Regions from separate parts of the Paenibacillus urinalis genome, predicted to be linked through region 2. Evidence: predicted binding sites of a transcription regulator. Region 2 holds the regulator's gene; each other region holds the start of a gene.
The links. Region 2 encodes Rex, which represses fermentation and respiration genes when NADH is low (regulators of the CRP and FNR family bind a similar motif). Its sites were predicted from a motif close to TTGTGAAATATTTCACAA; they were not measured.
Positions count from the first base shown of each region.

Region 1: the regulator Rex is predicted to act here: its motif matches at 2,423-2,440, upstream of PUW25_RS12505 (DUF438 domain-containing protein).
Region 3: the regulator Rex is predicted to act here: its motif matches at 3,316-3,333, upstream of PUW25_RS24270 (DUF1641 domain-containing protein).

Region 1 is NZ_CP118108.1:2,721,734-2,728,306, reverse strand. Features, by position in the region: gene PUW25_RS12515 (protein adenylyltransferase SelO) at 1-538, opposite strand, end outside; gene PUW25_RS12510 (cupin domain-containing protein) at 737-1,087, opposite strand; gene PUW25_RS12505 (DUF438 domain-containing protein) at 1,099-2,355, opposite strand; gene PUW25_RS12500 (polyprenyl synthetase family protein) at 2,538-4,934, opposite strand; gene metE (5-methyltetrahydropteroyltriglutamate--homocysteine S-methyltransferase) at 5,175-6,573, opposite strand, start outside.
Region 2 is NZ_CP118108.1:3,628,815-3,640,581, reverse strand. Features, by position in the region: gene dinG (ATP-dependent DNA helicase DinG) at 1-2,710, shown strand, start outside; gene PUW25_RS16700 (redox-sensing transcriptional repressor Rex) at 2,755-3,414, shown strand; gene PUW25_RS16695 (amidohydrolase) at 3,401-4,702, shown strand; gene PUW25_RS16690 (cell wall elongation regulator TseB-like domain-containing protein) at 4,734-5,255, shown strand; gene PUW25_RS16685 (hypothetical protein) at 5,429-5,956, shown strand; gene PUW25_RS16680 (AAA family ATPase) at 5,949-7,451, shown strand; gene PUW25_RS16675 (3-hydroxyacyl-CoA dehydrogenase family protein) at 7,589-8,458, shown strand; gene PUW25_RS16670 (acetate/propionate family kinase) at 8,455-9,660, shown strand; gene asnS (asparagine--tRNA ligase) at 9,702-10,997, shown strand; gene PUW25_RS16660 (DnaD domain-containing protein) at 11,015-11,722, shown strand.
Region 3 is NZ_CP118108.1:5,228,338-5,234,910, forward strand. Features, by position in the region: gene PUW25_RS24255 (response regulator transcription factor) at 1-612, opposite strand, end outside; gene PUW25_RS24260 (SDR family oxidoreductase) at 663-1,307, opposite strand; gene PUW25_RS24265 (NAD(P)/FAD-dependent oxidoreductase) at 1,571-2,752, opposite strand; gene PUW25_RS24270 (DUF1641 domain-containing protein) at 2,789-3,223, opposite strand; gene PUW25_RS24275 (DIP1984 family protein) at 4,047-4,511, opposite strand; gene PUW25_RS24280 (hypothetical protein) at 4,694-4,846, shown strand; gene PUW25_RS24285 (cupin domain-containing protein) at 4,982-5,503, shown strand; gene PUW25_RS24290 (TVP38/TMEM64 family protein) at 5,479-6,087, opposite strand; gene PUW25_RS24295 (hypothetical protein) at 6,207-6,350, opposite strand; gene PUW25_RS24300 (transglutaminase family protein) at 6,448-6,573, opposite strand, start outside.

The DNA of each region.
Region 1 (6,573 bases), 910 kb from region 2:
GGGTGAGTACTGCGCCAGGCAGCACGCTCTCACGATACACAGGTTCACCGGTTGCGACAACGCCAAGACTGCGTGTTGTGGCTATTCCAAGCCCGTGCATAGCTTCACTAATAATGTATTCTCGCAGCATCGGTCCGAGCGCCGCTCTGCCATCACCGCCTCTGGAGAAGGGCGTTCTTCCCGCTCCTTTTAGCTGAATGTCTAAACGCTCACCGTCTGGTGTCAATTGTTCTCCTAACAGAATGGCTCGGCCGTCCCCAAGCATGTTGAAGTGCCCGAATTGATGTCCAGCATACGCCTGAGCGATGGGTAAAGCTCCCTCGGGGAGGATATTGCCTGCGAGAATGGCTGCGCCTTCCTCACTGTTTAACAAATCTGGATTTAACCCCAGTGACTTCGCCAGCGGTTTGTTTAATATAACAATGCTTGGAGCTTTAACTTTAGAAGGTTCTGTAGGTTTATATAGCAGATTCGGCAGTCGGGAATAGCTCTGATCAAAGTTCCAGCCTGCATCCTTGCTTGCATTCATATTTGTCATCTTGTCACCTATATTCTCATCAAAATGAAAACACCACTTCTGTATTGTTTACGGCAAAGTCAAACTTATCCGCAAGTGCATCTCGCATTGAACTGTATCAAAGCTCAAATGCTTACTCCTAAGTTTACCAAAAAACATGCAGAAAGTCCTTTAGATCCAAAAGTGTTATTTTACATTTTAAATTCAGAAAGAAACCCGTTAGATATTGAAACCATATTGTTCATCCGGGATTTTGGTAAGGACGACATACAAGCTAGAGTAGGACTCTGCACCGTTTTGAAATGACAGCATCTCTTCTCCATCGATGTGGATCACATCACCCGATTTTACCAACACGTCAGCTCCATCACTTGTGATGACACCTTCTCCATTCAGCACCAAAATGTAGACGTTCGCATTCGGATGCCGATGAGCTGGCAGCTCTGCACCAGGACTGAAGTTCAGTAAGAAGATAACATTTTCTTTCTCCTTGTTAATGATCCGTTTTGTAAATTTATGCTCCTGATATTCTTGATATTGCTTCAGGTTTGTTCTAATCAACTTCGCCACACTCCTCATAATTAAGATAAGATCCGCTTTGATCCTGTAAGCTCTTGAATTGGTTTAATATTTTGCGTGAATTCGAGCGTTCCCAGATAGGTACCTTCTTCATCCCTTACTGCGAAATATCGAATATATACAAATTTGTCTTTGACCGGTATCCAGAAATCTTCAACATCCTTATTCCCTGCTTTGAAATCATCCAATAGTTGGTTCACTACATGCACACTTTGCGGGGGATGGCAATTTTGAACCGTTCGGCCGATCACTGCTTTGGTGCGCGCAAAAATCCGTTCTTTACCGTGTGAGAAATATCGGACGATATCATTCTCATCAATAAAAGTCAGATCCACAGGCAGATGATTCATCAGTGCTTCCATCTGTTTTACGGATAACACACCTGTACTCATTCGAACATAACCTTCTTGTAACGTCTCATGCTCGCCTTCCATGCTTGCTGCTCCGGGTTCAGTCGCCCTTTCAGGAATCCACTTACGATCTGGTACAATCAGGCAATAACCGATTTCATCACTTTGTGCTGCGATCTGAAGCCATTCATCCTCTGTTAATTTGTCTAAGGCCATCGGCAGTAATATATGTTCTTCCTTATAGATCATCTCGGTAACTTCTTTCATGACTCGTTCGGCGAGACCTAAGAACATCTCCGTATTGCCATCGAAATCTGTTAATTTGGCTTTGAGTTCTTTAATCCCAATTCGAATGCCATCATCAACAGCCCACATCACCTTAGTGGGTCCGTATATCGCATATTTCTCTAAAAAAGGAAAGAGCAAATTCTCTTTCCGGCTGTAATGCTTGTCGACATCATACAGGAGACTAAGATCCTCTAGCAATTTGAGACGATTGCTTTCATACTGATCTTTGAGAAAATGATCCAGATGCAGCGCAATATTAAAATTAACCAGCTGATCGATTTCTCGATTTTCCATTTTGAAGGTATGCACGGGATGCCCTGGCTGCTCCTCTGGAGAGCTAGGTCTGTGAATATCTTGGATTGAACCTTTAAATACGGCGGCATGTACACTGCATAAACGTTGTACTTCGCTGACCGGAATGCCTTCCTCCTCCATGAGCACCCGCTCAAGCTCTGATATTTCACTAACTGAAATTTCTCCAACAGCCGAATTAAATCTTGCCTTTACCTCCTCGGCACTCTTCCCATGATGCAGATCCAAAATGATTTCTCTCAGCATACTTATCCGCTTAGAATGGCCGACAGCTTCTTTGATCTCACGATTGTTAATCAATTCACTCATATCTCTCACTCCTATACAAGTTTCCTAATGAATCTAATCTCAAATTATCATTAGCCAAGATGATTCCTTGTGATTACAATCACAAGGAATGAGGCATCATTTTGAATAATAAAAAAAGAGCCGGCGTTTATTCGCCGACCCTGCTGTTAAGTTCTATACAGCTTCGTTCTTGTATTTCTAATTTAATTGTTCCGATTAATAATGTAGTCGAGCAAATGCTTCAGAAAATCTGTCTTCTTCGGCATCTCATTAAGAGCTTCAATAGCGTTGCAATAATGGTCCCACATCATCTTGCTGGCACCTTCCTTACCTAGCACAGTGACAAAGGTGGAGTTATTATTCTCAACATCCTGTTGGATCGGCTTTCCTAGTGCCTCTACATCCCCTTCGACGTCAAGCAGATCATCCTTAATCTGAAAGGCAATACCTGCATGGTAAGCGTATTTTTTGAGCAGATTCACTTCAGCTTCATTCGCCTTAGCAAGAATTGCCGGCATCACCAAGGAGGCTTCAAATCCAATCCCTGTTTTGTAGAAACAGATCATATCAAGCTCCGCAAGTGTCAGCGGCTTCCCCTTGGAATTCAAGTCCATCGCTTGCCCCATACAGATTTCCCCTGCCTTTTGGGAGGAGTACTGAATCAGGGAGAGCACCGAAGCTGGATCGAATTGATGCAGGGAGGTTTGCTCCTCTGTGGCTTTTTGAATTAGGAACAGACCGGTTAACTCTGCTGTAGCGCTGCTGTGCACCTCATGCAGTGTAGCCCGCCCTCTGCGGGTAGCCGCATTATCCTGTGATGGAAGATCGTCGAAGATCAAGGAAGCCGTATGCATATACTCCAGCGATCGAAGGAGCGGGACAAGGGAAGGATACTCCAGACCATATTCATTAACACCCATAACCCAGGCTAGCAGCGGGCGCAGACGCTTGCCTCCTCCTTCAAGACTGTAGTTGGCAGCATCGATGAGCGGCTCCTTCATCGGAGAGATGTGTTCAGGCTTCGTGATCTCAAGCACACGATTAATTTCGTTCTGAGCTGAGTTTAGCGTCTCTAGAAACTTTTCTTTCTCGGATTGATCATGCTTCATCACGCTCAGCATCTCATCTCGCAGCAATTTGTCGAAGAAGTCAACGTCTTCTGCTTTGTCCACCATGTACTGAATGAGCTGGTTAAACTCCGGATGCCCGGAAGAAAAAATCTGCATGATTTCATTGTATTTTTGTTGACCGACACGCTTCTTGCAGCGCTTCAAACCATTAATGGCCCGATCTAATATCACTTCTCTCGTCTTCGGATCAGACTTGTATACATTGTGAATCAGGTTCGAGATCACCGCCCAGTATAACTCAAAAGGGTTAACCAAATCTGTTCTATGATCCCGGTGTGTTAGATAGTACGTATATGGCGTAACCGCTCCATCCTCTAAGTCTTCGAACATATCCGCGAAATCATCCGCCAGCTGATTGTAGATCCCATAGTAAAAGGTTCGATAATCAAATCCTTCATCCTCAGGAGCACTGATGACGGAACGAACAATGAGCCGGGACGAGGAAGATTTGAGAATGACAGGTAGGTACAGCTCTTCATTGGTGTAGCTTGTGTACTCAAGGCTTTTTACACGGTCAATGTCCTGAGACTCAAAGAACACATAGGATTGCTCAAAAAAAGTATTTATCGACTCAGGCCGTTGATAATTTTTAATATAATCAAATGCTTCCTTAAGCTCAGAATGAATAAATTCAATGAGTTTTGCATTAGCTCCTGACCATTCTTGTATATGTAGTGCAGGGACTTTTCCTGTAAGCAGTGCCGTTCGAATAAAATGAGCGTACCTCTCCTTCTCCTGTATGCTTAACGTCTCGGAATCGAGCAGATCGTCAATGTAAGGATAAGTCAGGCCATAGGAATATCCGAGTCTTAATGCTTCATCAATTCTCCTTGCCCGTTCTGCAGGCAGTGTATCGCCCTCCATATCATCCAGAACGTGCATCACAACGCCAAATATAATCTTAATCAGCTTGCGCTGAGCTTGCTCTGCATTCATCTGCTCAGGGATGTGGGAGGAGACGCTGCTGAGCTTATTCATCACCCAAATAGCTGCCGGCTCAACCCCTTCCTTCTGAGCCCACCGATAAAAAGATGCCAAGCTCACGAAATCCGGTTGTGAATTTCCCTTCTCCTGACTATTCTTCGGTTCAATCAAATGACGTTTAATCGTGGTCACCATCTGCTGCACCTTATGCTCGGTATCCGGAGAATCCAGATATTTGCCCATATCTCTTAAGTAAAAATAAGATACACTGCGATTTAAATAATCGTCTAATTTACCCGTTATATTCAAGTAAGATAGGTATTTATGATAATTGCTGGCATCCATCTTCTGATTGCTCTGCGAAAAAAAAGACCATATCGAACGTCGATGAATATGCTTCTTCTTCCACACTTTGAAATCATCCGTCAGCGCAGATACATAACTCTTATCGGATACTTGCTGCTGTAGAAGTTCAAAATACGCTGCCGCCTTCTGTTCGGACTGCAGGTACCATGTCTCTGCTTGATCTGTATATTGCTTAATCATTTCGTTGTCTAACCTCAGTTTCTGTATTGTATATAAATAATTATAGATATCATCATTTCTCTTTGTTCCTATACGTATTACGAGCTGATGGGTTACAAATGAATGTTTTTCTCCGAGGTAAGTAACTTCAGAATATATACTTACTATTATAAATTATCATCCTTCAAGCAATAATACAAAAAAGAACCTGGCTGGATGCCAGGTTCTTAATGCTGCGTACGAAATATAACCTTTATTCTTTTACTTAATGGAAACCTCGTATTTTTCACGAGCTGCTTTGGTTGCTTCCACCATATGCTTCAGTGATTGTACCGTTTCTTCGGTTCCTCTTGTTTTCAAACCACAATCGGGATTGATCCAGAATAATTTAGGGTCCAGCACGCGCAGAGCACGGTCAATCATAGAGGTCATTTCTTCTACCTTCGGAACACGCGGGCTGTGAATATCGTAGACACCAAGTCCAATGCCCAGCTTGTAAGTATTATCCTCGAAGCTATGAATAAGCTCACCGTGACTGCGTGATGTCTCGATCGAAATGACATCTGCGTCCATATCTTCAATCGAATCAATCATATCATGGAATTCGCAGTAGCACATATGGGTATGAATTTGGGTGGAGTCCTTCACCGTACTTGTAGTCAAACGGAATGCCTTCACTGACCAAGCCAAGTATTCTGCCTGCTCTTCTTCTTTTAGAGGAAGTCCTTCACGTACTGCAGGCTCATCGACTTGAATCATTCCAATGCCCGCTAGTTCAAGCGCTTCAACCTCTTGTCTAAGTGCGTAAGCAAGCTGATAGGCGATCTGTTCTCTTGAAATGTCATCTCTCACAAAGGACCAGTTCATGATGGTAATCGGACCCGTCAGCATCCCTTTAACAGGACGTGATGTTTTGGATTGGGCATACTTGGTTTCTTTTACCGTCATCGGTTCTTCAAATCGAATGTCTCCGAAGATGACAGGCGGCTTCACGCAGCGAGAGCCGTAGGACTGTACCCAGCCGTTCTGAGTGAAGGCGAATCCACCCAGCTTCTCACCGAAAAATTCAACCATGTCTGTCCGTTCAAACTCACCGTGAACAAGCACGTCCAGTCCAATCTCTTCTTGCAGATGGATCCATGTATCGATCTGCTCCTCGATGAAGCCTTCATATTTGCTGTCGCTCCACTCGCCCTTACGCCAGAGTCTGCGCGCTTTTCGTACATCAGCCGATTGCGGGAAGCTGCCAATCGTCGTTGTCGGAAGCAGCGGTAAATTCCATTTATCCTGTTGAAGCAGGTGACGTTTCGAGAATGGCTGACTTCTCTCTGGATTGACGGAGCTAATGGCAGCGACCTGCTCACGAATATCGTTACGCTTGCGATCTGGTGACTGTTCCAGCGCACTGAGAGCCACATCACAATCGTCAAGCTCTGCTTGGATTGCCTCGCTCCCTTGATTGATCCCCTTGGTTAGAAGAACCAGCTCAATCAGCTTCTCATCAGCGAAGGCTAATGCGCCTTTCAGTTCGGGAGCGAGAGCTATTTCACTTGCTAGTGATACTGGTACATGAAGCAGGCTGCAGGAAGATTGGATAATGAGACGATCCTCAGATACCCATTTGCTGATTTCTTGCAGCTGTGCGAGCTTGTCACGCAAA
Region 2 (11,767 bases):
GACGGGAATTACGGACGATGATGTGAAGGATGCTCCTGAGCTTGAGGAAATGATGATGGAGCTCGTTCCATTGCTGGATGATGTCGTACTCGTAGGACATAATGTAAGCTTTGATTTTCACTTTTTACAAAATGCGCTTGACAGATGCGGGTACTTGCCATTTACAGGCCGGATTTTGGATACCATGGATTTCCTCAGAATTTGCTTTCCTTCCTTATCCTCCTATCAGCTGGGATATGTAGCAAGCGAATTTGGATTCACCCATGACCGTCCTCATCAGGCGGATAGTGATGCGATGGCAACAGCGCATATTTTCTTGAAGAGTCTTGAGGAGCTTAAGAGCCTGCCATTGATCACTTTGCAGCGGCTTACCGATCTATTTGCTGCGGAAGATAGTGATTTGGGCTGGTTTTTTGATGGGATTCTTACAGAAAAAGAAATGGAGCCTATTCACGATCTGGACAATCAGACCTATTATAGGCAGCTCGCTCTAAAGATCGACGATTGGTCACAGATTGCTCCGCCCAGGGATGAACATGAACCCAATCCATTAGAAAAATTAACTTTTCAGGAATTTATGGATGAGGTTCAGCTGCGTCTGAAGCAAACACTGCCTCATTATGAGGAACGCGAGTCCCAGAATATGATGTTCGCAGAAGTGACGAAGGCGATGGAAGAGGACAAGCATTTACTAATTGAAGCCGGGACAGGCACGGGTAAGTCACTCGGTTATTTGCTGCCTTCGATTTATCATAGTGTCAGACAGGAGACGAAGGTAACAGTAAGCACACATACGATCAATCTTCAGGAGCAGCTTCGTGAGCGGGATATTCCGCTCCTCACGGAGGTGGTTCCTTTTCCGTTCAAAGCAGCTGTGTTTAAAGGCAGAGGACATTACCTGTGTCTGCGTAAATTTGAGCAAAAGCTGAACAACAAGGAGTTTGTAACTCCGAAGGAGGACGTATTTACTGCTGCGCAGATGCTTGTATGGCTCACGCAAACCGAAACCGGAGATGATGAGGAGCTCAATCTGAGTCATCGCGGCGGCGATTTTTGGGAGACTGTACAAAGCGATTCGGATTCCTGCCTGGGACGAAGCTGCCCTTGGTTTAAGAAATGCTTCTATCATCGTGCAAGACATGAGGCGGGCATTGCTGATGTAGTCATCACCAATCATTCCAAGCTGTTTACGGACGTTAAGGCTAGTCACCAATTGCTTCCTGCTTATGAGCATCTCGTCATAGATGAGGCGCATCAATTCGAGGAGGTCGCCGGTAAGCATCTTGGAATGCATATGAAATATTTCACGGTGGTTCATGCGCTTACCCGATTATTTAAAGATAGTCGGAACGGTCAATTCCCAGCTCTGCGTCAAAAAATAGCGCAGTCCAGTCATGAGCAAATGGTGGAGTGGACCTCTGCCATTGATCAGCTGTTCCCATCCGCTCTGGAAGCGAAGGAAGCCTGGGACCAGCTCAGTGAGATGCTGTTCAGCTTACTGCCAGAACGAAGTGATGCTGCCCCTGGAGAAGCAGGACAGTTTACACTAAGACTGAAGCCGCAGAACAAACCAAAGAAATGGGATAAGCTCGCTGCGGTTGAGAATCAGTTCTATGTGACCGTATCCGAATTGGTTCGGAAGGCAGATAAGGTCCTTAGTGAAGTAAGGGAAGATCTCGATGACTATACGGCCGACAGCCTTATCACTGACGTAACAGGGCTTGTTAAGGATCTAGCTGGCTTCAAAGACCAATTAAGACATTTCATGCGCCTTGATGATGCAGGGACCGTATATTGGCTGGAAGCCAGCGGACAATTCAAGAGCAAGTCGCTTCAGCTGTATGCCGTTCCTGTAGATGTAAGTCCTCAGCTGAAGGAAATGTTCTTTGATAAGAAGCGAAGCGTTATTTTAACCTCTGCTACTTTATCGGTAGATAAATCGTTCCAGTTTATGATAGATCAGCTCGGATTGACCGAAGCACAGGAGCAGCAGAGGTTGCTCACATCACAGCTTCCATCTCCTTTTAATTACCGGGAACAAGCCCTTCTTGTAGTTCCGCGTGATTTTCCAAGTGTGAAGGGCAGTGTGGGTGATGATCACTTTGTCAGTATGCTCGTCAAGTCTCTGTCAGAGGCCGCGCAGGCGACTAAGGGCAGAATGCTTGTCCTGTTTACCTCTTACAAGATGCTGAGACAGGTACATGAGCCGCTGAAGGAAGCTTTGGCTTCAAGTGATATTTCTGTGTTTGGACAAGGGGTGGACAGTGGAAGCAGGACGAAGCTGACGAGAAGATTCCAGGAGGCCAAAGCTTCTGTACTGCTTGGAACGAGCAGCTTCTGGGAAGGTGTCGATATTCCAGGAGAAGCTTTATCCTGTTTGGCTATTGTACGTTTGCCCTTCCAGCCGCCTAACCATCCAGTTGTCGAAGCCAAGAGCGAGCTGCTGCAGGCGGAGAAGAAGAATCCGTTTATGAAGCTCTCCGTACCGCAGGCGGTTATACGGTTTAAGCAAGGTTTTGGAAGACTGGTGCGGACCGCTAAGGACCGAGGCATCGTTATCGTGTATGATACAAGAGTGATTGAATCGTATTATGGCAAGTACTTTTTATATTCCCTGCCAGGTCCTAAAATGGAGCATATGACAACGGACAAGATGGTTCCGCGTATAAGCGAGTGGTTAGAGGAACATATAACGAATGAAGAGAAGTAATATTAAGCACGGACACTGCTTGCAGGTGTGAGGGGGAATTATAATTGAAGTCGGACAAAATTTCAGAGGCTGTTGTAAGAAGACTGCCTGTATATCTGCGTTATTTACAAGAGCTGTACAAAAGAGAAGTGACCACAGTATCGTCACAGGAGCTTGGTCTCAGACTGGATTTGAATCCAGCGCAAATTCGTAAGGACCTCGCTTATTTCGGGGATTTTGGACGCAAGGGTATCGGCTATGATGTGGCATATCTCATCGATAAGATCAGACAAATATTGAAGCTGGATCAACAGATCAATGTGGCACTTGTCGGTGCCGGTAATCTGGGTCATGCCTTGTCGAACTATAATCGATATGTAAAAGACAATATGAAGATTGTCGCTGTATTTGATTCCCAGCCCTCGAAGATTGGCTCCAAGATTAATACACTGACGGTTCTGCCTATGGAAGAGCTGGTGAAGACAGTGAAAGATCTGAGCATTAGAATCGGCATTATAACGGTTCCGGATTCGGAAGCTCAGCGTGTGGCGGACTATCTGGTGGAGGCGGGAGTCGAAGCGATCCTTAATTTTGCCCCGATTATTATCAAGGCGCCTGCTCATATCCGGATTCATACAGCGGACTTCACTACAGATCTGCTTAGTCTGGCTTATTATCTAGAGAACGAAGCAGGGAAAGAGGAGGAAGAGGATGTCAAGTCATAAGTGGCTCATCAAGAACGGCAAATTTGCGGTAAGCGATCCTGAATGGCGAATCGTCAGCGGTTATATGCTGATTGAGGATGACCGCATTTCATATATAGGCGAAGATCTGCCCGAAGGAACAGAGGGCATTCCAGTTCATGACGGCAAGCATCAGCTGTTTATTCCTGGCCTTATTAATACGCATGGTCATGCCGCAATGTCCCTACTACGCGGCTATGGCGATGATCTTGCCCTTCAGGTCTGGCTTCAAGAAAAAATGTGGCCAATGGAGGAAAAGTTCACAGCTGAGGATGTCTACTGGGGAACCTCGCTATCTGTGCTGGAAATGCTGAGAGGCGGCACTACCGCCTTTCTTGATATGTATGACCAGATGAATCAGGTGGCAAAAGTAGCAGAGGAGTCGGGCATTCGCGCAAGTCTGATGCGGGGAGCGATTGGCTTCGGCTCAGATGAGCTGCGTGCTTTCAAGCTGAAGGAAGCAATGACCTTTGCCCGGGAATGGCATAATCAGGCTGACGGACGCATCACGACGATGCTGTCACCACATTCGCCATATACTTGCGGACCAGAGTTTATTGAGAAGTTTGTAGAAGCGGCACATGAGCTGGACTTGCCGCTGCATACACATATGTCTGAAACGGCCGCTGAAGTAGAACAGAATGTAAAAGAGTATGGACTGCGTCCAGTAGCGCATCTGGAGAAGCTCGGCTTCTTCTCTAGACCTTCTCTCGTGGCTCATGCCGTGCATTTGACGGATGAAGAAATAGAGGTGCTTGCCAAATACAATGTGGCAGTGGCTCATAATCCTGGAAGCAATCTGAAGCTGGCGAGCGGTGTTGCGCGAGTACCTGAGCTGTTAAAAGCAGGGGTTGTTGTGTCCCTTGCCACAGACGGTGCAGCAAGCAACAATAATTTGGATATGTTTGAGGAAATGCGTCTAGCTGCATTGATTCACAAAGGAGTCAGCGGTGATCCAACCGCCGTACCTGCTACTGAAGCACTTCGTATGGGAACAGAATATGGAGCGAAATCCATCTACGTCAAGGACACAGGAGTGCTGGCGCCAGGCAAAAAAGCGGATTTCATTGCAATAGACCTGGATCAAGCTCATTTCCTGCCTTACACCGATTTGATATCACATGTCATCTATTCTGCGAGCAGCAAGGATGTTCAACATGTCTGGGTGGATGGTAAGCAATTAGTTAAGAACGGTGAGATGCTCACGTTGGATGAAGAACGGATTAAACGCGAAGCACAAGCTGCTTTCGAAGGACTGACGTCCCGCTGATTGATGCTGGGGGCAAGAAGGGAGTTCAGCCTTGAGAAAAAAAAGAAAGTGGATCCTCATAAGTATTGTGGCTTTTATACTCGTGCTCTTAGGCATTTATATATTTTATGAATATGTAATGAAGGATACATGGGTAGAAGAAGAAGCTGCAATCGCTATTGCGAAAGAAAAAGAAGACCTGGTTACAGTAACGAAGACGCAAAAATCGGTCTGGTCTGAGGATGCCATTTATTGGACAATTGAAGGTGTAAATGCGGATAATGAGCCCATTATGGTATGGGTACAGTACGGTACTGACAAGAAGCCAAAGACAGATGAAAAGAGTGTACACAGCGAGAAGATTGAAGAAGGAACGTCTGAGGAAGAAATGCGCTCCAAGATCAGCTCACAGCTGCCTGGAATTGAAATCGTCAGACTGCAGCCGGCAGTTTATGATGAGACGTATGTCTGGCAGTTATTTTATAAAGAGAATGATCGTTACTACTATCGCTTCTATCGTTTCAGTGATGGAACCGAGCTAGAGGAAGGATTTCAGCTTCCGGTCAAAGAATAATGCACTCAAAAAATACCCTGAAGTGGTCTCCATTGGCCATTTCGGGGTTATTTGGATTGGAAACTTTGAAAAATAATTCATAGTTTAGATTTGGACCGCTGTATATGGTATGCTATATCTATATCCCATTTTGATAGGAATAGAGTGGGTAAAATAGATGAGGAGGTTGTCACTTGAAATTACGTCCTATTCGGATAGCAATTACAGTTATGGTTACGGCTACGCTGCTGTTTGGAGGATGGTTTGTGTACCGTCAGGTGGCCCTTGAGAAGCCAATCGAAAAGTTGGTTGCCGAGTATGACGGCGTAAACGATGTTCAATTAGATATTAACCAGAATCAAGTTGTTTTGAATCTCGATCTCGAACCGAATACCAATATAAGAGGTCTTGTTGATTATATCCGCACAGATGGCAAGGAGCTTCTGAACGGTAGAACGATGCAGCTGGAGGTTAAGGATCATTCGACGGAAACGCTTGATGATTTCTGGTCCAGCGCTTTATTTACCGTCGCTGAAGCGATGGAGACTAGACAATACACGCAAATTCCTGAGAAGCTGAAGGAAATGAGCGAAGGCAGCATCCAGGTTGACTATGATATTGATAATGAGAACGTATATGTAAGCCTGTCAGATGGAGAAGCAAGCAAGTATATTATTCTGCCGAGACAGCCGGCTACGATGGGAGTGTGGCCTAATGCCTAATTGGTTGAAGGAGATTTTAATCGGGGTCGTTCCGGTCGTACTTCTTTTTCTGGTCTTTATAGGAGTTAATATTATTCCAGTACTGCTTATTGCCCTGCTTGCAGGGGGCGTGGTGTTCCTGATGCAGACACGCGGCGGACTCGCGGTCGGTGCCAGCAGTGAGAAGAAGCGCAAGAAGGCTGGTCCCGCCAAGCTTACCTTCGAGGAAATTGGAGGACAGGACAGCGCCAAGCAGGAGCTCCGTGAAGCGCTGGACTTTTTGGTTAGACATGAAGAAATTCAGAAGTTTGGCATTCGCCCACTAAAGGGTATTTTGCTGACAGGCCCTCCGGGTACGGGGAAGACACTGATGGCGAAGGCGGCTGCACATTACACCAATTCTGTATTTATTGCAGCTGCCGGCAGTGAGTTTGTTGAAATGTATGTTGGTGTCGGGGCAGGACGTATCCGTGAATTATTTAAAGATGCCAGAGCTCGGGCTGCCAAGGAAAACAAAGAAAACGCCATTATTTTTATTGATGAGATCGATGTCATCGGCGGCAAAAGAGAGGGCGGCCAGCAGCGTGAATATGATCAGACTCTGAACCAGCTGCTTACGGAGATGGACGGTATATACAACTCTGATGCACCCCGCATTCTGATTATCGCAGCGACGAACCGCAAAGAAATGCTCGACAGCGCACTTCTTCGTCCGGGTCGTTTTGACCGCCATATCCAAGTGGAGCTTCCGGATAAGAAAGGGCGCAAGCATATTCTGGAGCTGCATGCCAAAAATAAACCGCTTGCTGAGGATGTAAGCTTGGACAAAATAGCTGAAGAATCGTATGGCTTCTCCGGGGCGCAGCTCGAGAGCTTGATGAATGAGGCTGCAATCTATGCAATGCGGGATAGTCTGGAATTTATTACGCAGCGGAACCTGTCTATGGCTATAGATAAAGTGATGATGGGTGAGAAGACAGACCGTGAATCCAATGCAGACGAGAAGAAGCGGGTTGCCATTCATGAGCTCGGACATGCGATTGCAGCAGAAGCAGTTCGACCGAACAGTGTGGGCCAGGTAGCACTCAGTCCGCGGGGACAGGCACTCGGTTATGTTCGACATAATCCGCAGGAAGAGCAGTACTTATATACGAAGGATTTTCTTGAAGCTCAGATTATGATTGCACTCGGTGGTGCTGCTGCCGAGGAAATTTATTATGGAGGGCGGAGCACCGGTTCCAGAAATGACTTTGAGCAATCGCTCGATATTGTCAAAACCATGATCAGCTCTGGACTGACCTCGCTCGGCATTGTTAATCTTGACATGGTATCCCAGGAAGACATGATGCGTGAGAATAACTACATCTTGAATGAGCTGTTTGCCCGTACAAAAGAGCTGCTCCATGAGCACGCAGCCATCTTTGATGAGTCGCTGGACATTCTCATGAAGGAAGAAGTGTTGTCCGGTGGTCAATTCCGTGAATTATTTAAGAAAAATGCACTTTTGCCAGCATAATTATTTATGCTGGTTATTTTTTTTTACTTTTGATTCATGCTAAGATATTATTATATGTTGGGTCATAAAAATGTATTTTTCGACAAAGAAGAATACAAACTATTCAGAAGAGACCAGGAAGGGATGGAGCAGTAACCATGTTGTTTAAAAAGATAGGAGTTATCGGCGGAGGTACGATGGGTCAAAGTATTGCTGAAATGCTGGCAGCTAAAGGCCTCGACGTTATGCTGGTAGAGCTTTCCCCGAATAAGCTTGATTATTCCATCGGAATGATCGAGACAGGGTTAGATAAAAAATTGGAGAAGTGGGCAATTACCCAAGCAGAGAAAAAATTGATCTTATCTAGAATTCATAGAGCGAATCTTAGTGATCTGTCTGCTTGCGACTTGATTATAGAGACCATTACTGAAGACCTGGAAGCAAAGATCAAATTGTTCAAACAGCTTGAGGAGATTGTGTCTGAAGATATCATTCTAACAAGTAATACTTCAACACTGAGCTTGACTGAACTTGCAAGTTCTACAAATCATCCTGAGCGTGTGATCGGCCTGCACTGGATTTATCCGGTATCAAGTATCGATGTTGTCGAAATCATTCGTGGTCTTAAAACATCAGATGATACATTTGAGTTCACGAAGAAGTTTGCTGAGGAAGTATTGGAGAAAAAAGGCGTCATGGTCTATGAGTCTCCTGGATTCGTAACTTCCCGGCTTATTTGTCTGCATATCAATGAAGCCCTTCATCTGCTTGAAGAGGGCGTTGCATCTGCCGAGGATATCGATCAAGCGGTTCGGATTGGATACAAATTCCAGCATGGCCCATTTGAAATGGCAGATCGTTTTGGCCTCGATTCCGTTCATGCTGCACTTGACGGTATGTTCCGTGAGTTCGGCGAATTGAAATACAGACCTTCCACTATACTTAAGAAAATGGTTCGCGCAGGGCAATTAGGTGTGAAGACGGGCGAAGGCTTCTTCAAGTATGACAAGGATGGTGACCGGATATGAAAGTATTAGTAATTAATGCGGGAAGTTCTTCCCTGAAGTATCAAGTGTATGACATGACTGACGAGTCTGTTCTGGCTAAAGGCTTGGTTGAGCGGATCGGAATGGATTCTTCCATTCTTACACATAAGCCGACAGGCAAAGAAGAAGTGACCGAAGTAAGCGAGATTCTGGAACATACGACAGCGATCCGTAAAGTATTGGACAAGCTCGTACATGCTGAGCACGGCGTACTGTCTTCAATCGAAGAGATTCAAGCTGTCGGACACCGTGTTGTTCACGGCGGTGAATTCTTTAACGGATCTGCATTGGTTACAGATGAAGTCAAAGCGAAGATTCGTCAATTGATCGACCTTGCACCGCTTCATAATCCAGCTGCGATTATGGGTATTAATGCCGCTGAAGCCAATATGCCTGGAGTACCGCAAGTGGTTGTATTTGATACCGCATTCCATCAAACGATGCCGGAGTCTGCTTATCTATACGCAATTCCACGTGTACTGTATAACAAGTACAAGGTTCGTCGTTATGGAGCCCATGGTACATCCCATTACTATGTAAGCCAGATCGCTGCTGAATTCTTGGAGCGTCCGATTGAGGACCTGAAGATCATAACGTGCCATGTAGGTAACGGGGGAAGTCTTACAGCGATTCAAAATGGCGTGTCTGTCGATACATCCATGGGAATGACGCCTCTGGAAGGACTTATGATGGGAACGCGCAGCGGAGATCTTGATCCTGCGATTGTTCCATATGTCATGAACAAAGAGGACTTAACGCTGAATGAAGTGAACTCTATGCTTAACAAGCACAGTGGACTTCTTGCCATCTCTGGAATCAGCAGTGATATGCGTGAAATTACAGAGGGTATGGAGAACGGAGATCCGAATTCTACACTCGCATTCAACATGTACGAATATCGTCTTCGCAAGTACATCGGTTCCTATGCTGCGGCGATGAACGGAGTAGACGTCATTGTCTTCACTGCTGGGGTCGGAGAGAACTCTGTAGTCCTTCGTCAAAGAGTACTGGAGCAGTTGACTTATCTCGGAGTAGAGCTTGACGAGGAGCTGAACAAGATTCGTTCTGGCGAGCCTCGCCGTATTTCTACTGCGAATTCCAAAGTCGAAGTATTGATCATTCCAACGAATGAAGAGCTTGTTATTGCTCGCGACACGAATCGCATTGTAGAAGAGTCAAAGTAACATTTGAATTTGAATTTTAATAGAACGGGGAGAGATGAGACATGAGCACAAAGAGCGACATTCGCCATGTCAGTCAGCACGTTGGAGAAACGGTAACGATTGGTGCTTGGATTAACAATAAGCGCTCCAGCGGCAAAATACAGTTTTTGCAGCTTCGAGATGGTACGGGCTATATCCAAGGGGTTGTTGTAAAAAGCGAGGTTTCTGAGGAAATCTGGAATAATGCGAAGAGCTTGACTCAGGAAAGCTCACTATATGTAACAGGTGTGATTCGAGAGGAGCCACGCAGTCAATCCGGATATGAAATGACCGTGACGGATATCGAAATCATTCACTTAACAGAGAATTATCCGATTACTCCTAAAGAGCATGGGGTCGACTTCCTAATGGATCATCGCCATCTGTGGCTGCGTTCATCCAAGCAGCGTGCGATTATGATTATCCGTGCCGAGATCATTCGTGCGGTTCAGGAGTACTTTGATACGAACGGATTTACGATCGTGGATCCACCGATTTTGACTCCTTCTTCTGCAGAAGGAACAACGAATTTATTCCATATCAAATATTTCGATGAGGATGCATATTTGACGCAGAGCGGTCAGCTGTACATGGAAGCTGCTGCAATGGCGCTTGGTAAAGTGTATTCCTTCGGACCGACGTTCCGTGCAGAGAAATCCAAGACACGCCGTCATTTGATCGAATTCTGGATGATTGAGCCGGAGATGGCCTTCGTAGATCATGAAGAGAGTCTGCGTATCCAGGAGCAATTCATCGCTCATGTTGTACAGTCAGTAGTGAAGAACTGCCGTACAGAGCTTGAAAGTATCGGACGTGATGTTTCCAAGCTGGAGAATGTTACAGCTCCATTCCCGCGGATCACTTATGACGATGCGATCCAATTCCTCCAAGGCGAAGGCTTTGATATTCCTTGGGGTGAAGATTTTGGTGCGCCGCATGAAACGGCAATTGCAGAGAAATATGACAAGCCTGTATTTATTACCCATTATCCAGCCGGAATCAAAGCATTCTACATGAAGCCAGATCCGAATCGTCCTGAGGTCGTTCTATGTGCTGATATGATCGCTCCTGAAGGCTATGGAGAAATTATTGGGGGCTCCCAGCGTATTGATGATCCGAAGCTGATGGAAGAACGCTTTGAGGAGCATAATCTCTCACGTGAAGCTTATCAGTGGTATTTGGATCTTCGTACGTACGGCTCAGTACCTCACTCCGGATTCGGACTTGGACTTGAGCGGACAGTAGCTTGGATTTGCGGACTTGACCATGTTCGTGAGACGATTCCGTTCCCACGGATGCTGTATCGTCTATATCCATAAGTCCAGGAGGAATATGAATGAGCGAACCTAGCGTAGGAACTTGGGCGGACGGTGTCGCTTACGGCATGGCAACGGGAAGCATCCAGCTTCCCTATGCACTGCTTCGTTATCATGCCCGGCTGGGATTATCAGAAGGAGAAGTACTGCTTATAGAGCATTTGCTTGGATTTCAGCAGGTGGAGGGAAATGAATTTCCGACGCTTCAGGAGCTGGCAGATCGAATGGGAATCATGCCTGATGAGATAGCCAAACGGCTTCAGCGGCTTATGAAGGAAGGGTTTATTCGGATAGAAGAGGACATGGATGCTGTGCAAGGCATTCAGTATGAACGATATAATCTGATCGGGTTGTATACCATATTGGCTCAGTGCTTGTCAGAGGACCGAGCCACTTCTCTGTCGAAGTCATCTGTCCGCAGCCGTTCCTTGGAGAATGCCATGAATCCGCCTGCTGAGGAGCAAGAGGAGAAGAACATCTTCCGTATTTTTGAGAAGGAATTCGGCAGACCCTTATCTCCAATGGAGCTGGAGCGGATTTCCAGCTGGCTGGATCAAGATCGATATCCTGATGAGTTAATTCTGCTGGCGCTAAAAGAAGCGGTATTTGCCGGCAAAGTGCACTTTACGTATATCGACCGTATATTGCTTGAATGGAGCCGCAACCGGGTTAGAACACCACAGGATGTTAAAGCTTATGCAGCTCGTTTTCGCAATGGAGGTCGTTAAATAAATATCTGTTATTTATTCGAGATAGACATTCCTTAATTTGAG
Region 3 (6,573 bases), 1.6 Mb from region 2:
AACCACATTCGTATCTCCCATGTAGTCGTAACCCCACACCGATTCAAGAATTTGCTCTCGATTCAATACTTGGCGCTGATTGCGCAGCAAATAGACAAGCAGATCAAATTCACGGGGAGTGAGCTCTATCGAGCCCTCCCCGCGTTTGACCTCTCTAGTGGCCTCATTCACACGCAGATTACCTGCTGTGAGCCACGTCTCGAACTCTCCGGCGTTAGAAGCTGCTGCTGGCTGGTGCTGCAGCTTACTGCTCAAACGCAGCGCAGCCCGTACACGAGCCAGCAATTCTTCAATCTGAAACGGCTTGGTGATATAATCCGTTGCCCCCAGATCAAGTCCCGACACCTTATCCTCCACAGATCCCTTCGCTGTCAGCAGGATGACCGGTGTGTGCTCATCCTGGCTCCGAATACGCCGCAGCACTTCAATTCCGCTCAGTCCCGGCAGCATCACATCGAGCAGAATGAGATCATACTCCCCTTGTTGATAAGCCGTAAGCCCCTCCGTGCCGCTTGTCGTTTTATGCACTTTATAATTCTCGTATTCCAGCTCGATTTCAAGCAATCGAGCAATCTTCTCTTCATCCTCCACAATGAGAATGGATGCACTCATGACGACTCCCCCGCTTCATTTAAATATGAATATCATCATAGATCACAGGACTAAATTTGTTCAATCACCTCGTTAATGGATTCCCTTCCGGATACCAGTGGAAAGGCCTTTCTACACGTGTTGTCCGCATCAAGCGCAGCCACAATGACAGCAGCTACATCTTCGCGAGGTATACTGCTCTCTCCGGCCTCTGGATTCAAAGATACTTTGCCGTTCCCTGGCTCATTCTTAAGCCCTCCTGGGCGAATAATCGTATAATTCAGGGACGAATTCTCCAGCCACTTATCTGCATAGTGCTTGGCCACATAATATGGCTTGATAGCGTCTGGCCACTTGGTTCTGTCTTCTGCATAGATGGCGCTTACCATAATGTAACGAGAAATGCCTGCCTTCTCCGCCGCTTCCATCGTCTTCACTGCACCATCCAGATCAATGAGCAAGGTCTTGTCTGCCCCTGTACTTCCGCCTGATCCCGCCGTGAAGACAACAGCATCATTCCCCTTCATGGCTTCCGCCAGCTCCTCTACTGTGCCTTCCAGATCGGCAAGAACTGCCTCTATCCCTGATTTATCGAGTGCCTCTAACTGTTCCTGTTTACGAACCATAGCACGAACAGTATGCCCCGGGTTCTCTTTCAGCTGAGATACAAGATGTCTTCCTATTTGTCCATTCGCTCCAATAACGAGTACATTCATGATGCAATAGCTCCCTTCCATTCAATTATGCATACCCTTAGATTATATAAAGGTATTCCTATCTACTTACCCAAATTGAACAGCTAATAGCAACCATTTATATGGATATAAAGGTTCACTTCTTGATCTATTGTCCCCGTTTGGCTCTTCTGTAGTACACATCTCATCTTAATATATGTTTATATGTAATGCACCTCTGTACTTAGAGCTATGCCGAAACAAAAAAAAGACGCCCCTAAGGGGACGCCTTCTAGATGAGGAGCTTAATACGCCAGAGCGAATAGACCCTCAATATGTTTCAGGTAACGAATGTTACTTGCTTCTTTCATGAGTGTTGCAGGAAGACCTTTCAGACGAGTCTGACTTCCTCCAAGCATTGCGATGGCATCTTTACGTCCAAGGCTTCCCAGTGTACCGGAGAAGACTGGAGTGAAGACTTCAAGCTCACCGCCCTTGATGGTAGCTGCCAGGTTATGTCCGATCGTCTCACCCATTTGCCAAGCAAGCTGTGCTGTTGGAGGGTAAGGACGAGCGCCTTCACTTGGAATAACAACTGCGCTGTCACCAGCGATGAACACATTCTCATGCGATGTAGAGTGCAGTGTTTCTTTTACCGTTGCACGTCCGCGGTTCACTTCAATACCGCAGTTTGCAACTACAGCATTACCTTGAACGCCGCCAGTCCAGATCAGAGTGCTTGTCTCGATGGAGCTGCCGTCTTTCAGGAATACCGTATGCTCTTGCATTTCTGTGATCGCTACGCCAACGATGAATTTCACGCCGCGTTTCTCAAGGCTTGTTTGTGCACGCTCAACCAGCTCTGGAGGGAATCCTGCCAGAATCGAAGGACCTGCTTCTACGCTGTAGAGCTCCACTTCGCTGCGGTTGATGCCTTTTTGTTTACAAACTTCAGTAAGCACGTCTGCATACTCACCAACAAGCTCGATACCTGTCAAGCCGCCGCCGCCGATAACGATGGTAGCGTCTTTTTTCTCGCCTGTTTTCTTGTATGCATCCAGACGAGCTTCCACGTGAGCGCGAATATTGTTCGCCTCTTCAACCGATTTCAGCGTAAAGCTGTAATCTTGAAGTCCTGGAATACCGAAGAATGCTGTTTCACTACCCAAAGCGACAACGAGGTAGTCATAGCTATAGATGGTTCCGCTCTTCATTGTGACTTTGTTCTCGTCAGGCTTGATTTCGGCAACCGTATCAATTTTAAGATTCACGTCTTTACCGCGGAGCAGCTTCTCAAGTGGAAGAGCAACAGCCTTCTCTTTGATTGTACCTGCAGCCAGACGATGCAATTCTGTAATGATTTGGTGAGTCGGGAAACGGTTCACAACCGTAATGGTTGCTTCTTCAGCAGTCAGGTATTGACGCGCTGCAAGTGCGCTCAGCAATCCGCCGTAGCCGCCGCCCAGGATCAAAATTTGCTTCGACATATCCATCCTCCGTTCTTACTTTCGTATGAAAAAATCTTAGTCTTGTTTGTTTTGCTGACGCTCGTTCAAGATGCTCAAGAAAGCTTGAGCAAAACGAAGCGTATGTTGTACGTTAGGGTCCTTCAGCATTTTGAGCATGCCGAACAAGCCAACAGAAGACTGTTCCGCATGAGCGCGATCGCCAGCTTCGATGGCTGCAGAAGCAACACCTTTTGCTTTTTCTACTACTGGAGTAGTAAATTCGCCAAAGGCAACTTTCATGTCGTTTACGAATACTTGGTCCTTCGCCAGCCCTTGAGCAAAGTCATAAGCTGTAGTCATTGCAGTTACCATTTCAGCCAGTTTAGGCAAGTTCTCAACCAGAACAGTAAGAGACTCCTGAACCTCCGGCTTCATCAATTGATCGAGCACATCATTTTGTGCTTGAGGAGCACCTGTAGCAGGTACTTCTTGTTGCGTCGGTTGTGACATAAGAGAACGTCCTCCTTTACTTTGGGTTATAAGCCCGCTCGCCTGACATTTCTGCTAAGCAATCTAGTCGATCAAGGAACTACATGATTGTAATGTAACAATTTTCACACAAAGAAAGAGCCGATGCCACTAAGGGCGGCTCAGGCAGCTCTACAGCAGAAGTGTGATGTATTCCATGGATCTATTGCAGACACGAATATGATCATTCCATCGCAATAACAAACTTACCGAACAGGTCATAAAAACGGATCCTATACCCTAATATTACACTTCTTACACGTGAACATGAGATAAATATTTTGGCAATTGTGAATACCTTGTGAACATTGTAACAAATACACCTTTTTTGTCAATACGACGTGCAATAGCCTGTTCTCCATCCATGAATTCACTTTTTCTCATATTTGCTACTATATGCGGTGTCAAAGAGCATGCTGATCACTATATGTATCAACGTATACCGCTTAAAATTTCCATAAAGTTTTATTCTCACTCATGTTAATTTTTAACTCGCCCAAATCCTCCAAAATAAAAAGACGGCTCATGCCTTCTCGCACGAACCGTCTTATCATCTCGGTATTGTCCCCTGGCCCGCCCTCGCCATTACCTGAAAAATCAGCATTTGGTCATAACATTAACAATTACATGTGATATGTACACTGTACTGGGGATAATTTGTGATGAATGGAGTCCCCGGCTCTCGTCGATTTTTTATCAAATGGGTTCCAAGACCTTGCCTGCCTTGGTAGGCTTATGCTCGCTTTCTTCAGGAAGGCTACCAACTTACCGATGCTCTACTTAAAGCATGCTGTCACTTCCGTTATTACGCTGTCGTGATCAGCTCTGTCGTCCAGTTCTTCTCCTGGATCTTCGTATCTAATACACGGTGAGCCTTTGCAAGTTCGTCAACCTGCTTCTGCAGCTTCTTGTGGTCAACCGTGGTAACGAACTTGATCTCGGATCTGCTTGTCCGCTCCAGACGAATGGTTGCTTGCCTGATGACATCATACAGCACATCCCGATGCTTCACATAATTCTCACGCAGTGCAAGCGCATCCGCGATACTGATGCCCGTGTCGAGCAGGGTTTGAGAGTTGGTGCGATTGATATCTTGAACCAGCTTCGTATATTGGCTCAAGCTCTCCTCCAGTTCAGCAAATAACTCGGCAGGATCTTCGGCAGGCGGCTCCCCCTCCTGCACTCTGACGACACCTTCCAGACGAAATCTTAATTGTTGTATTTTAGTTTGTATATCCGAACGTAATATAAGTGCTTCTGCGAGTTTCATAGGATACCTCCACAGTTAATATCTCTGCTATTTTATCCTACTAAGTTATTTTATTCCATATGTAACTTCTATTATATAAGTTTATTACCGATATCAGATAGGCCCGTCTCAGCTTCATGTTTGCCTTTCTACAGACCGGGTATGTAATAACTATATCCATGATGAACAAGGAGGCGTTCACGATGAAACAGCAATCAAGCGAAGAGGTACGCAATCAATTGGACAAGGAGAAGGACTCCAAGGAGCAGGTAGACAAAATGAAAAAGCATGAGGACGTGGAGCCTCAAGCCGAGAACTGGAATCCCCGATCTGAGGACAATCTGAAGCAGTCTTAATCTGCTAAAAGGATTAGAATAAGTGCATTAACGTTATCGTATACTGCACCTGCAAGCCATGACCAGAGGTTATCCCTTGTTCATGGCTTGTTTCATATATGAGCTTTAACAGCGAACAGAAGGAGGAAAACTCACATGGCACATACCGAATTTAAGACACGGGCTTATCGTTTCAAGGATGATGGCATCATCCCAAACCACCCGAACTTACCTGTTCTCTTATATCCGAGCGTTCTAAGAGGGAGAGAAGAGGAGATGGAAGCCCTATTCAACAGCCACAATTGGCAGAACACCTGGACAGGCGGTGTATTCCCTTATCATCATTATCACAGCAACACACATGAGGTTCTCGGTGTGATCAGCGGATCGGTCAAGCTGCAGCTTGGCGGTGAGCAAGGGATCGTGGTCACTGCGGCAGCCGGGGATGTGATCGTTCTTCCTGCCGGTACTGGCCATAAGAGGATTGAAGCAAGCCGTGAGTTTCAGGTGGTTGGTGGTTATCCCGATGGCATCGAATATGACACCTATACAGGCGAATCCGGAGAGCGGCCCAAAGTACTTCAGGACATCAAGCAAGTTCCCTTGCCCGATCAAGATCCGGTATTTGGAAAGAGCGGACCGCTCCACACCTATTACCGATTAGAAGATTCAGTGTAATAAGCTTCTATCCTTTTGCTTGCCACAATCGTCAAAATGATGAATATGACGACGCCAACCAGAATAAGCGGATGCTGGATAATCTCCTCCAGGTTGGTACCAATATAAGTCACATAAAATATCATGATTCCTTTGCCAAGCCCTGCCGCGAGCAGGAAGAGACCGGGGCGCATCTGAGCTGCGCCTGCTGCCATGTTCACCAGCACAAACGGTCCCATCGGGAACATCCCCAGCAGGAACACATAGCTGAACGCATTGCGCTGTATCCAGCGTAAGCTCTTCTGAACCTTGGGCTTCTGTGCCCAGCGCTGGATGTAGGAAGTCATCGCAATTCTGCGAATAATCAGAAAAGTTAGGAAGCTGCCTCCCACCAGGCCAATCCAGGAGTAGATGAATCCAGCCCAGCCATACACAACCCCGTTCGCTCCCACGATCAGCAGGGTTGGCAGCGGCGGGATAAAGGATTTCAGAAATGTGATCAGAATTCCGGGCAGCGGTCCATAGGAACGAAACTGTTCAAGCAGCATGATGATATTTTCTTCCGTGAAAAAGGACATGATATCCGAGACGGACCAACTGTACATTTAGGAGCCTCCCAGGTATTCTGGTAAATTTTAAAGATAGTATAGCTTAAACCTCGCGATTAAAACATCGCTGTCCATAAAAAAACCTGCCCCTCGGCAGGTTCTACATTATATTTATTCTATGCCGGATCATATCCCGCTTCCTGCTCATGATCTGCTTGCAGCACTTGATCTGCCTGAATCTGACTGCACTCGTGTAATATATGTTCAACATGCTCCAATACATCGTTTAATGATTTACCACAAATATGACATTTCATCATGTTATCACCTATTCTCTATTGTACCTTTGATATATCCTCCTCTTATTAACCGTGAAGCATCCATACGAAACGATTCCCTCTCGCTTCAGTCTTGCGGCTAATCATGTCGTTCGTTTGCATCCAGCAGCTGTACAGATACACCGACATCCAGAGTAGACTCTCCGCCCCGATACTTTCCTTGCAGAGGACTTACATCTGCATAATCACGGCCCGTACCCACTCT